3 regions of the Bradyrhizobium sp. CIAT3101 genome follow, and region 1 is predicted to be linked to each of the others. Evidence: riboswitches for the same ligand, from Rfam matches in the RefSeq annotation. Region 1 holds a riboswitch; each other region holds the start of a gene.
The links. Region 1 has a riboswitch for cobalamin ahead of QA645_RS28610 (TonB-dependent receptor). Riboswitches for the same ligand answer to the same signal wherever they lie in the genome.

Region 1 (4,271 bases):
AGTCGCTCGATCCGGCCGGACTTCACATCTGGTGGGGCGCCTATCTCGGCATGGCCGATCAGATCATCATGTCCGGCCGGCTCACCGAGGTCGGCCCGCGCATCGTTGCCGCACGACACGAGGCGCGCGAGCGGCATGGCTGGATCATGGACAGTTACATTCTCAAGCGCAGGCCGTAAGCGAGGCAGCATGCTCCCTGAATGGGTCACCCGGAAATGCCCCGAGATCTCCGTTGCGCATCGCGATGCGGCGATCGCGCGACAGACACAACTGACAAAGCCGACCGGCGCGCTTGGGCGGCTCGAGCAGCTTGCGATCGAGCTTGCCGGCTTGCAGGCGACTGAACGCCCTCGCGCCGCGCGCGTGCCGATCATCATCTTTGCCGGCGATCACGGCATCGTCTCGCAGGGCGTGTCGGCCTATCCGCAGGCCGTCACCATCGCGATGATGGCGAATTTTGCTTCGGGCGGCGCCGCGATCTCGGTGCTGGCGCGCGAGCTCGGTTCGAGCCTCGAAGTGGTCGACGCCGGAACGCTGGCACAAGAGGCGATGCCTGATATCGTCACCGACAAGCCACGCCCTGGCACGCGCGATTTCAGCGTCGAAGCTGCGCTCACGCCGGCGGAGCTGGCGTTCGCCTTCGAGGCGGGACAGCGCGCAGTGGTGCGGGCGAAGGCCGATCAGCCCGATCTCCTGATCTTCGGCGAGATGGGTATCGGCAACACCACGACCTCGGCGGCGATCGCCGCGAGCCTGCTCGGCGTCGCTGCCGAGGAAATTGCGGGCCACGGCACCGGCGTGGATGCGGCGGGCCGTGCGCACAAAGCGCGGGTGATCGATGGGGCGATCGCGCGTCATGGCGTTACGGGTGCGGCGCCCGAGAAGATCCTGTGCGCCGTCGGTGGCCTCGAGATCGCGGCGATCTCGGGCGCGATCATAGCGGCTGCGCAGGCGCGCATTCCCGTGCTGATCGATGGTTTTATCGTGTCGGTCGCGGCGCTCGCGGCGGTGCGGCTCAATCCGTCGTGCCAACCGTTCCTGCTGCCGTCGCATCAATCGGCGGAGCAGGGGCACCGGCTGGTGCTGCGCGCGCTGAACGTGCAGCCGCTGATCAGCCTCGATCTCAGGCTTGGCGAGGGATCGGGCGCTGCGATCGCGCTGCCGCTGGTGCGCTCGGCCTGTAGCCTTCACAACGACATGGCGACGTTCGCACAGGCCAACGTCCCGGACCGGCCGTCCTAGGCCACGCGCTGATTGACCGAGACGACGCGCCAGCCGGTCGCGAGCCGGTCGATCCGGGTCAGCGACAGCGGATCGACGACGAAGCGCAAGGCCGCGTGCGGCGTCAGATCCAGCGCGATGCACAACGCGGCGCGGATGGTGCCGGAATGCACGATCAGCGCTGCCTGACGAGCGACGATCCGCGCAAGGCCCAACCGCACGCGCGCGACTTGTTCTTCAAAGCTCTCGCCGCCGGGCGGCCGCCCGCACGCCGGATCGCTCCAGAATTGCGCATAGGCCTCGCCGCCGTTCGCTGCGAGCTCGTCATGGCGCCGGCCGGTCCAGTCGCCGAAATCCTGCTCGCTGAATTCGGGCAGCAGGTCAGGCTCGAGCCCCAGCGCGCGCGCCGTCTCGGCCGTGCGTCGCGAAGGGCTCGCATAGCTCGCCGCATCCCGTGGCAAGCACCGTCGTAGCTTCTCGAGCTGCACGCGATCGCCGAGATCTGCGGGCGCGTCGGCGGCGTGGATCGTCCCCTTGACGCCCTCGACCGGCGCATGCCGGATCAGCCAGAGGAAGGTCTCGCCTTCCATGCTTATCTCCAAAGAAGTTGGTCGCTGTGGCAATAACGCCGCAGCTTGTACATTGACTCTGTCTTGATCGTAACCCTAGATGACTTTGACGGTTTCCCCGAGAGGGGATGAAAAGGGAATGCGGTGCGGGGACATGGTCCCCAATGCCGCAGCTGCCCCCGCAACTGTAAGCGGTGAATCCTTCGTCACAAGCCACTGGGTCCTCGGTCCCGGGAAGGCGACGAAGCGGTCACGACCCGCGAGCCAGGAGACCTGCCGTCAGCCGTGGTCACACGCGAAGATGTCGGTCGGGGAGTACAGACATTCGGCTTCATCGGAGGGCTTACCAGCCGGAAGATGGGACCTTGGTTCGCGGTGACGTGCCACTGACGTCACACCGAGGTCCAAGACCGTGTCTTCCATCCGTATTGTACGATCACGCCGTTTCCTGCTGGCGTCCGCCGCTCTCACATCTTTTGCCGCCACCGACATGTCAGCTGCCTTGGCGCAGCAGGCTCGCGAGCCCCTGCCTGCGGTGGAGGTCTCGCCGCCGCAATCCCGTCAGCAGGCCAAGCCGGGCGGCCGGGACGCGGCAAGCGCACGCCGCACGGCCGCACGCAGGCCCGCCGCGGCAGCGGCCGCGCCAAAGCCGGTCGTGCCGAACGCCACAGTGCCGACACCGCTCAACAGCAATGCGGTCGCCGAGAGCGCCTCGCGTCTCGGCCTGACCGTGCGCGAGACCCCCGCGACCGTCGAGGTGATCTCGGCCGAAACCATCCGCGAGCAGGGCTACCGCACCGTCTCCGACGTCGCCCAGGGCGCGGTTGGCGTCACCGCCGGCGACAATCCGTCCGAGCCGTCGGCCTTCTCGATGCGCGGCTTCACCAACAGCCAAATCAACACGCTCTACAACGGCATCAAGATCGGCCCGCAGAACATGACCTCGCGGGTCATGGATACGGCCAATCTCGAAGCCGTCGAATTTTTGAAAGGCCCGGCCTCGCTGATCTCGGGCGAGGGTGCCGCCGGCGGCGCCATCAACTTCGTCACCAAGCAGCCGCACACGGGTGCGATCCAGAACGAAGCCGACTTCTCCTATGACTCCCTGAACTCGTTCCGCGCGCATTACGGCTCCGGTGGCAGCACCAACGTCCAGGGGCTGGACTATCGCTTCGACATCAGCCGCTCCTCGCTCAACGGCTTTGCCGACGACACCAACACCAAGACGCTCGACGTCTCCGGCCAGCTCAACTACCGGATCTCCGACAGCCTTAAGGTGTGGGGTGCGATCGAGTACCGCGAGGACCGCTCAAAAGCCTATTGGGGCGCGCCGCTGGTGCCGGTCGCCTTCAGCGGCTCGCACGCCACGGCAGGAATCGTCTCCGGCACCTATGTGTCGGATTTCACTAAATCGAACCTCGGTGCAATTACGATCGACGATCGCACCTTCAACACCAACTACAACGTCCTCGATAACCGCAACGTAGCGCAAGAGGTCTGGCTGCGTGGCGGCTTTGAGTTGAAACTGGCGCCTGACCTGACGCTGAAGAGCCAGGCCTATGGTTACGGCGCCGAGCGCAGCTGGTTCAATAACGAGGTCGAGGCGTTTGATTCCACAAAAAACCAGGTTTATCGCGAGCGCTTCTATGTTGCGCACAGCCAGCGCCTTGTCGGTAACATCACCGACCTGGTCTGGGACGCCAATATCGCGGGCTTCGACAATCGCATGGTCACGACGCTGTCGTCGAGCTATCTCGACTTCGTCAGGCCGGGTTCCGCAACTTTTCCGAATGATTTCGTCTCGCTGGTCGATCCCGATCGCGGCTTCTACGGCACGCTCCTGACCAAGCAGCAGACCGCGCGTATCGACAACGAGGCGCTGTCGTTCGAGGACCGGCTGAAGTTGACGCGGACCTTCTCGTTGATCGGCGGCCTGCGCGTCGAACATATCGGGCTCGATCGCAACTCGACCGACCAGTTCGGTCTGGAGAATGCAGGCTTTCCGTTCTCGAAATCATGGGCGCCCGTCACCGGCCGCATCGGCTACACCTGGGAGGCCGTGCCCGGCCTGACCTTCTTCAGTCAGTACGCCACCGGCGCCGACATCTCGGCCAACAACATCTTCCTGCTCTTGCCCACCCAGAACCTGGATCTCACGACCGCGCGCACCTATGAGACCGGCGTCAAGCACGTGTTGTGGGACAACAGGGCGGAGTGGTCGTTCTCGGCCTACGACATCGTGCGCAAGAACGTCTACGCGGCAGCCGGCGGCCAGACGCTCAACATCGCGGGACGGCAGGAATCGAAAGGTGTCGAGCTTGCCGGGGCGATCCGTCCGATCGAGTCTCTGCGGCTCTGGGGCAACATCGCCTATGTCGATGCGCGCTATGCCGACTATGATTTCGCCGGCGGCTCGTTCTCGGGCAACACGCCGCCGAACGTGCCGCGCATCGTCGCCAATGCCGGTGCGTCCTGGCGCTT
Region 2 (4,271 bases), 2.2 Mb from region 1:
AATTTTGCACCAGAGCGCCAAGCACTAGCGCGCGCTCGCCGGTCTCGGGATGCACGCGCACGACAGGATGCTCAGTCTGATAGATCGTTCTAGTGAAGATTTCGTCCAAATGCTTTTTGTCGAGCTCGCTGACGCGGGCCAATATTGCGTAGTCGAAGGCGTTGCTGTGAACGGCCCAAAGCTTGTCTGCAAGACGCTGCAGCGGCGGTGCTAGGTCAAGATATGCCGTCACGGTGTTTGACCAGACCGTATCGCCACCGAATGGTGGAATCACTAGGCTTCGTAGTACCGCAATTTTGGGGTAGGCATCGACGAAGGTTCCGTCGGTGTGCCACAAGTCGGCGCGGCTACCGGCGCGGGCGGAATCAAGCTCGATGATTGACGCCGTACCTTTGATCGCACCGAGCGTCGGATGAGGTGCCAGCTTCCCGAAGCGAAGGGCAAAGCGCTCTTGCTCGGCATCGTCGAGGTGTCCCTGGTCTCGGAAGAAGATGACCTTGTGCTCCAATAGTAACTCATTGATCGAGCCGATCGTCTGCTCCGGCAAACCGCCCGATAGCTTGACGTTGCGGATTTCTGCGCCGAGGCGCGCAGCGCATTTGACGATGTCGCCGCGAGGAACATCGCAATCCGACAAGACCGTATAAGTCATGGCTCCAAATCTCCAATTTGGCGGTTTCCGCTAAACTCGACTAGAGCTGTCGAACGCCAACTGCCGACCGCATAGCGGAATGCGTCAGATTCCTAGTGACAGCGCCGAGTTGGAGCTTGCGCTCCTGAAGCAACCTCGGACTTGTTGGTGCGACTCCGCTAAGGCTTAGTGCGGCTCTAAAGTTGACGTGGTCTATCAGTACGTTCAATTGCCAGAACTGGTAGTTGACCAATGCAAGAGCGCCTTGTCCTTTAAGCGATTGAGGTCTCGTCCGCTGCTGAAGGAACAAGAAAACTATTCGTATGGAAAAAGCGGTGGGAGGGGCGCAGAGATCGGTTCACATGGCCCTTTGAAGCTATCCGTGATGCTGCGCAAAATGCTGCAAACCGCAGTAGTGACGGCGAAGTGACAAGAGAGGGAAGTCTCTTCACTTCCTCTCGACTCGAGCCCAGAGACGAGGCGCCAGGGAGTGCTGTCCGAGATTCTGTCCCTTTGACGGTCCGTACGATTTGCGCGCACAGCGGTGGCGTTCAAGGCCAGGAGCTGCACGATACATCTAGCCAATAACAGCATAGCGGGGCCGAAAGCGGTTAGGACCATTTATAGCGCGCGATCGCACGTGACGGCGTGACGGCCACCTCTTCGTTCGGGTGGAAAGGCGCGCAGAGCTTCACATCACGATTGTTCGGTGACCTCGATGGCTCAATCGTTAGACCGTCGGGCTTGCCGATGCCGCAGCAAAGACGATCTCAGGGTTGACGTATCGCTTCTTCTGCAGATAATCGGAGGCGTCGAGGTTCTCCAGCTCTCACTCGATCTGGAGCTAAGAGGGAAGCCGGTGCGCTCTTGATCCGCTCAGGATTGAAGTAATGCCGGCGCTGCCCCCGCAACTGTAAGCGGCGAGCTCGCATCCAAACGTGTCACTGAAGCAGAAGCTTCGGGAAGGCGGGATGCAGGCGATGACCCGCGAGCCAGGAGACCTGCCCCGACAACATATTCGTCCACGGGCGGGGTGTCCGGTGGTACGCCTAGTGCGTTTCCGCCATGGCCTTTGCCCCCACACACAATGGGGTTAAAGCTATGTCTCTTCTCTCACTTCCTGTCGCAACCCTCGGCACGCCGCGTATCGGACCGCGCCGTGAGCTCAAGCTGGCGCTCGAAGCCTACTGGGCCGGTAAGATCAGCACCTCGCAGCTTCTTGAAGCAGCGGCGGGTCTTCGTGTCGCCAATTGGGCACGTCAGAAGTCGCTGGGCGTCAGTGTCATCCCATCAAATGACTTTTCGCTTTATGACCAGGTTCTCGATACGAGCGTCATGGTTGGCGCCATTCCCGAGATGTATGGCTGGGACGGCGGGCCGGTCTCGCTGCAGACCTATTTCGCCATGGCACGAGGCTCGCAAGATAAGGAACAAGGCGCGAGCCGCGGTCAAGCTCGAGCTCATGGCGCCGCTGCGCAGGAGATGACTAAGTGGTTCGATACCAACTACCACTACATGGTGCCCGAATTCCATAAGGGACAGACCTTCAGGCTCTCCTCCCGCAAACCGATCGAGGAATATGAGGAGGCGAAAGCCCTTGGCTATCAAACGCGTCCTGTCTTGGTCGGACCGGTCACCTTCCTGAAGCTCGGCAAGAGTGCCGATCCGACATTTGATCCGATTTCGCTGCTCGAGAGCCTCGTACCCGTCTATGTCGAGGTGCTCAAGGAACTGGCGAAACGTGGAGCCGAGTGGGTCCAGCTTGATGAGCCCTATCTGGTGCTTGATCTCGACGAGACGACGCGGCGTGCGGTCCAGCGTGCCTATGGACGTCTTGCTGAGGAGGTCCCTGGCATCAAAATCATGCTTACGACTTATTTCGGAGCGATCGGCGACAATCTGGCGACCGCTCTGGGACTGCCTGTGGCCGGGTTGCACGTGGATCTTGTCCGCGCTCCCCAGCAATTGAGCCAAATTGAAATCAGCGCCCGCGCGGACCTCGTGGTTTCGCTCGGCGTCATCGACGGCCGCAACGTGTGGCGCTCGAACCTCTTTGCACTGGTTGAGCGGCTCAAGCCTTTCATTGCAAAGTTCGGCAAGGATCGCGTGCAACTCGCCCCGTCTTGCTCGCTCTTGCATGTCCCAATCGACGTTCAGCTCGAGACCGATATCGATTCGGATGTGAAGAGGTGGCTTGCCTTCTCGGTGCAGAAGATCGACGAGCTCGCGGCCTTGGGGAAAGCACTCGCAGGCGACGGAAGCGCCATTGCCGCGCTTTCCGAATCAGACCGTGCAGCGAAGGCTCGCCGGGCATCACCGAAGATCCATAACAGGGTTGTCACACAGCGGGCGGCGGCGATTGACGAGGCTATGTGCCGTCGCAACAGCGCTTTTACGACCCGTGCCGAGGTTCAGCGCAAGCGTTTCGGCCTGCCGCTGTTTCCCACGACAACAATCGGCTCGTTCCCACAGACCGCGCAGGTACGCAACGCCCGCTCCGCGCGTGCCCAGGGACAGTTGACAAAGGCGGAATATGAACAATTCCTGAAAGAGGAAACGGCTCGCGCCGTCCTTTGGCAGGAGGAGATTGGGCTCGACGTTCTTGTTCACGGCGAGTTCGAGCGCAACGATATGGTCCAGTATTTCGCTGAACAGCTTTCCGGCTTCGTGTTTACAAAGCATGGCTGGGTGCAATCTTACGGCTCACGTTACGTTCGTCCGCCGATTCTGTTCGGCGATGTCTCGCGGCCGAAGCCGATGACCATCGAATGGTGGCGCTACGCGCAGTCCCTAACCAGAAAGCCGATGAAGGCCATGCTTACGGGGCCGGTGACGATCCTAAATTGGTCGTTTGTCCGTGACGATATTCCGCGGAGCGAGGCCTGCCGTCAGATCGCGCTCGCCATCCGTGATGAGGTCGCCGAACTGGAAAGAGCCGGCGCAACCATGATCCAAATCGATGAGGCCGCACTACGCGAAGGTTTGCCTCTCCGCCGCTCCGATTGGAAGTCTTATCTCGACTGGGCAGTGGAGAGCTTCCGCCTCTGTTCCTCCGGTGTTGCCGATGCGACACAGATCCATACCCACATGTGCTATTCGGAGTTCAACGCCATCATCGATGCAATTGCCGCGATGGACGCAGATGTCATCTCGATCGAAACGTCCCGTTCTAAGATGGAGCTGCTCGACGCATTCACTGCCTTCAAATACCCAAACGACATCGGCCCTGGCGTCTACGACATCCACTCGCCTCGCGTTCCCGAGGCTGCTGAGATGGCGGATCTCATCGCGCGAGCTCGCCAACGACTGTCGGATTCGCAGCTCTGGATCAATCCGGATTGCGGCCTAAAGACCCGCAAATGGACCGAAGTCCGTCCGGCGCTCGTCAACATGGTTGCGGCGGCCCGCGAAATGCGCAAGGCGTCCTGACGCGGGGGCGCTCGCGGGGTCGAACGACGAGCTGATCGAAGCAGATAAAGTCCAGATTATGTCGACGTCACAATTTGGTCAGCTGAATTCGTTCAGGCGCCAACAAGGCGATACTGTCGAACCAGCCGATCGGTGGGCAATATGCGATGGCCGGATCTTCGCCGCCGGAGGAATTCGCACCGCTTTATAGAGGGCGTTCGAACACAGGCCT
Region 3 (4,271 bases), 2.2 Mb from region 1:
GAGCGCAGGTTGCAGGGGTCTTTGAAGGTAATCCAGGGATGGCCGGTTTCGAACAACATGGTCAACATGCGACGCCAAAGGTCGGTGGCGCGCACTGTTTTAAAGAGGCGCATGCCGCCGGCCTTCGCTCTCGCTTCATAGGCCTCGTAGGCCGTCCTGAATGTCTCGCCGTAGAGATCATGCAAGTCTGGCGTCTCGTCCGGCGAGAACAGCGTCCACTCGCCGTCGGCATCGACGCGCTGCATGAACAGGTCCGGCACCCAGTTCGCGGTGTTCATGTCGTGGGTGCGGCGGCGGTCGTCGCCTGTGTTCTTGCGAAGATCGAGGAATTCCTCGATGTCGAGGTGCCAGGTTTCAAGGTAAGCGCAGACCGCGCCCTTGCGCTTTCCACCCTGGTTGACGGCGATCGCGGTGTCGTTGGCAACTTTGAGGAACGGGATGATGCCCTGGCTCTCGCCATTGGTGCCCTTGATGTGAGCGCCTAAGCCGCGAACTGGCGTCCAGTCATTGCCGAGGCCACCCGAATATTTGGCGAGCAACGCATTGTCCTTGATCGATTTGAAAATGCCGTCGAGATTATCGGCGACGGTGGTGAGAAAGCAGGACGACAACTGCGGATGCAGCGTGCCAGAATTGAACAGGGTGGGTGTCGAGGCCATAAAGTCGAAAGATGACAATAGATCGTAGAACTCGATCGCCTTTGCCTCGCGATCGATCTCGCGCAGCGCCAGCCCCATCGCAACCCGCATGAAGAAAGCCTGCGGCAGTTCGATCCGTTTGCCGTGCTGATGCAGGAAGTAGCGGTCGTAAAGCGTCTGAAGTCCGAGGAACTGGAAGTTCAGGTCGCGTTCCGGCTTCAGCGCCGCCGCTATGCTGTGGAGATCGAAGCGGGCGAGTTCGGGATCGAGCAGCTCGGCGGCGATCCCGACTTTCACATAGGTCGGAAAGTATTCAGCATAGCGCGTCGCCATGTCCGCTTGCGAGGCCGACGTCGCAACGCCATGAACGCGCGAGAGTACCTCGCCGCGGAGCTTGTCGAGCAGCAAACGGGCGCTGACGTAAGCATAGTTTGGCTCGTGCTCGACCAGCGTGCGTGCTGCCATGATCAAAGCCTGCGCTAGCTCGTCCTGGCTGATGCCGTCGTAGAGATTGCGGGTGGTCTCTGCCAGCACCGGCTTCACAGCGACGCCATCGAGGCCGGCGCAGGCTTCGCCGATGATCAGCGCGAGGCGACTGGTATCCAGCCCGACACGCGAACCATCCGCCAACGTGACGTGAAGGGTCGAATCGCTGGCGGGCGTCGGCTGCGCGGCTGCCTCCTGGGCTCGCTGACGCGTGCGCTCTTCGCGATACAACACATAGGCGCGTGCGACCTTGTGGTTCTCACTACGCATCAAGGCGAGTTCGACCCGATCCTGAACATCCTCGATGTGGAAGGTGCGTCCTTCGCTGGCGCGCCGCATCAGCGCGGTGACGACCTCGGCGGTCAATTGCTCAACGCTCTCATGCACGCGGCGCGAGGCGGTTGCCGTGGTGCCTTCGACGGCCAGAAAGGCCTTGGTCATGGCCACCGCAATCTTGGCAGAGTCAAACGGGGTCACCTTGCCGTTGCGGCGGATGATCTGCATGGCCGGCTCGCTGGAAGCACCCGCAAGTGACTGTGGACGGAAGTGGATGATGGGTGCGGATGCGGTGTCCGCGTCATGTAGGTTCAGTGACATCAATAGGCCCCGTGATGCGTGTTGTGTTTGAACGGGGCTGTAGGCAAGGGCGCTGCAAAAACGCCGGCACTGGAGGTGCCGAACAGTGCATGCAAGCGACCGCCGGGACACCCCGCCCGTGGACGTTCTGATCATCACGGCAGGTCTCCTGGCTCGCAGGTCGTTGCACTTCCTGTCTTCCCGGCGCAGTCGCACCAGTGACGTCGTTCGGAAGCAGCTCGCTGCTGACAGTTGCGGGGGCAGCGCCGGAATTCCGCGCGCAAGGCGCAGTTCACCGGCTTCCCTCTTAGCCACTAGATCTTGCAATCAAGTGGACCGTGATGCCGATATGTAGTGACTCTCGGGACGCGCTGTCAACAGCTGATGAACGTACCGGCGCGGATTTGCTTGTGGAGTGCTGAAATCTCAGGGGCTTCTGCTTCTGACCTCTCTTGATTCCGATGGGCGTTGTCATCGACACCGAGAGAGCGGCCAGGCTTGCGCAGCCGCGTTAGCGAGTCGGCCACGAATTTGGCTCTCTCCTTTCTAGGACAGTGAAGTTTGGAAGGACTCCGTCCGGTTAGCCTTTGCTATTTAGTACCGATGTCGCGTTCCAGACAATGTGTTGCGACTTCGACGAGTTGTGAGCAATGCCGCTTCACAAGACTGTCGTGTTTTTCGGGTGATGACCGGTGAGATGGGTCGAGTCACTTTGTTTGTGCAGTGGTACGACGCTTGCTTAAGATCGTCAGACGATGTGTTCACGTAGCCTATGCCGAACTTATCCTCGCGCAGAGGCTGCGCTCCTCAACAAGAAGATTATCATGTCGGATGTTTCCCGCTCGTTTCTCTCACGCTAACCCGTATCCCATCTGCCCTTCCTAGTTCTCGTATCGTCGCTAACGTGCAAGCATGATGGTATCGATCTCTCATCATCCACGTTCGAGATGCTAACGGCAGAAGGGCAGAAGCGTGCGAATAGAATCTTGCGGAATTCAACGGCGGATCTTCCCTATGCGCAATCCACTCCTGAAAGTCGAATCATGAAACCTGCTCTTGTATTCGATTGGAATGGCACGTTGCTCGACGATGCGCACGTGCTACTACAGACGACGAATACAATACTGGATCGCTTTGGTCGCAGAACTATCGATATGGCTACGTTTCGCGACCACTGCGATGTCCCGCTTTCTATCCTCTATCGCAGTCTGGGAATGTCGGACTCGGAAATTGCCGACATGGATCGAGATGCGGGTGCAATGTTTCACGACACCTACGAACATTTTGCGGGCAAAACTGATCTGCGCGAAGGCGCTCGTAGAATTCTGGAAATCGCGCGCCAGCAAGACGCTTCGTCCATCATCGTGAGTAACCATATCGCTGAGCCTCTCCGATCGCAATTGCGAAGGCTTGGAATTAATGACTACATTAATGAGGTGATCGCTTTTGAAAGCCGCGCCACGCAGTTCAAGTCAATGACCAAAGGGGAGCGGCTTCGTCGCTATATTCAAGAGAATGACATCAAGCCTTCGGCGACCTTTATCATCGGCGATATGCCAGTCGAAACGAATATTGCTCGCGACCTCGGGCTCATAAGCGTATCCATTACCGGCGGATTTGTCTCCGATTCGCGATTGCAGGCAGCAGAACCGGACTACATCATTCGCAGCCATCACGAGCTGTTGCCGATTCTGCAGGGGCATGGCTTTTTCCGGGATGCATAAGCGATAATCAAAGAACAATACCTGTTGTCCTGTTGGAGCGATGCCGCATGCGCCGTCACTAGGCTGAGAATGCCACGACCGGCGCGTTATAGAGCGTCGCGTTTATTGTAGCGGCTAGGAATGGAATTGAACTATTCTGCCGGTTTTCTCGCGGCAGGGCTGCGCGAGTTCGCGCACTTGGGCCATTCCGGTTGATGACATTCCGGGCCGCCTATCAGCCGGTTCGCCACGATGACGGTCCGGCACCGAGAGCTACCGCCGCGCCTACCGATCCAAGACGTAGTTGGCTCGTCATTCTCACATTACCCAAACTTACCCAATCTTCGTCTGGAAAGGCCGCTTACGGCTGATAGCGGCGGCTAGCCTTCACGCTGCTGCGGCCTCTGCAAGAGGAGAGGCACGTGGGTTTGTGGGCCAAAGAGCCCATATCGGAGGGGAACATGCTAAGGACACTCGCCGTTTTGCGCGGCCATTCGGCCAATTTTATCAAGAAAGCTCTTATCTGCTCCATGCTTTTGGCCGGAGCGGCCATCACCCAAGCTAATGCGGACGACATCAACTGGCGCCAATTCGAAGGCACATCGATCGTCTGGGCCTACGACATTCATCCCTATGCCGATGCGGTCGCGGCCCAGTTGCCCGAATTCGAGAAACTCTCCGGCATCAAAGTGACGCCCGAGCTTTATCCGGACGACGCCTATTGGAATAAGCTGACCATCCAGCTCAGCACAAAATCGCCGAGCTGGGACGTCGTGGGGACGGGCATTCAACCGGCCTGGGATCTTGCGCCAGGCCAATTGCTCGAGCCACTCGACCGTTATCTAAACGATCCTAAACTCACCGCGGC

Region 2: it holds a riboswitch for cobalamin, as region 1 does, so the genes downstream of both, metE (5-methyltetrahydropteroyltriglutamate--homocysteine S-methyltransferase) here and QA645_RS28610 (TonB-dependent receptor) in region 1, are expected to answer to the same signal.
Region 3: it holds a riboswitch for cobalamin, as region 1 does, so the genes downstream of both, QA645_RS38580 (ribonucleoside-diphosphate reductase subunit alpha) here and QA645_RS28610 (TonB-dependent receptor) in region 1, are expected to answer to the same signal.

Annotation. Positions count from the first base shown of each region.
Region 1 is NZ_CP121634.1:6,037,495-6,041,765, reverse strand. Features, by position in the region: gene cobF (precorrin-6A synthase (deacetylating)) at 1-179, shown strand, start outside; gene cobT (nicotinate-nucleotide--dimethylbenzimidazole phosphoribosyltransferase) at 190-1,242, shown strand; gene QA645_RS28615 (histidine phosphatase family protein) at 1,239-1,811, opposite strand; cobalamin riboswitch at 1,884-2,086, shown strand; gene QA645_RS28610 (TonB-dependent receptor) at 2,203-4,271, shown strand, end outside.
Region 2 is NZ_CP121634.1:8,261,383-8,265,653, forward strand. Features, by position in the region: gene QA645_RS38600 (TauD/TfdA family dioxygenase) at 1-652, opposite strand, end outside; cobalamin riboswitch at 1,430-1,655, shown strand; gene metE (5-methyltetrahydropteroyltriglutamate--homocysteine S-methyltransferase) at 1,733-4,060, shown strand.
Region 3 is NZ_CP121634.1:8,250,460-8,254,730, reverse strand. Features, by position in the region: gene QA645_RS38580 (ribonucleoside-diphosphate reductase subunit alpha) at 1-1,721, opposite strand, end outside; cobalamin riboswitch at 1,842-2,056, opposite strand; gene QA645_RS38575 (HAD hydrolase-like protein) at 2,744-3,424, shown strand; gene QA645_RS38570 (extracellular solute-binding protein) at 3,865-4,271, shown strand, end outside.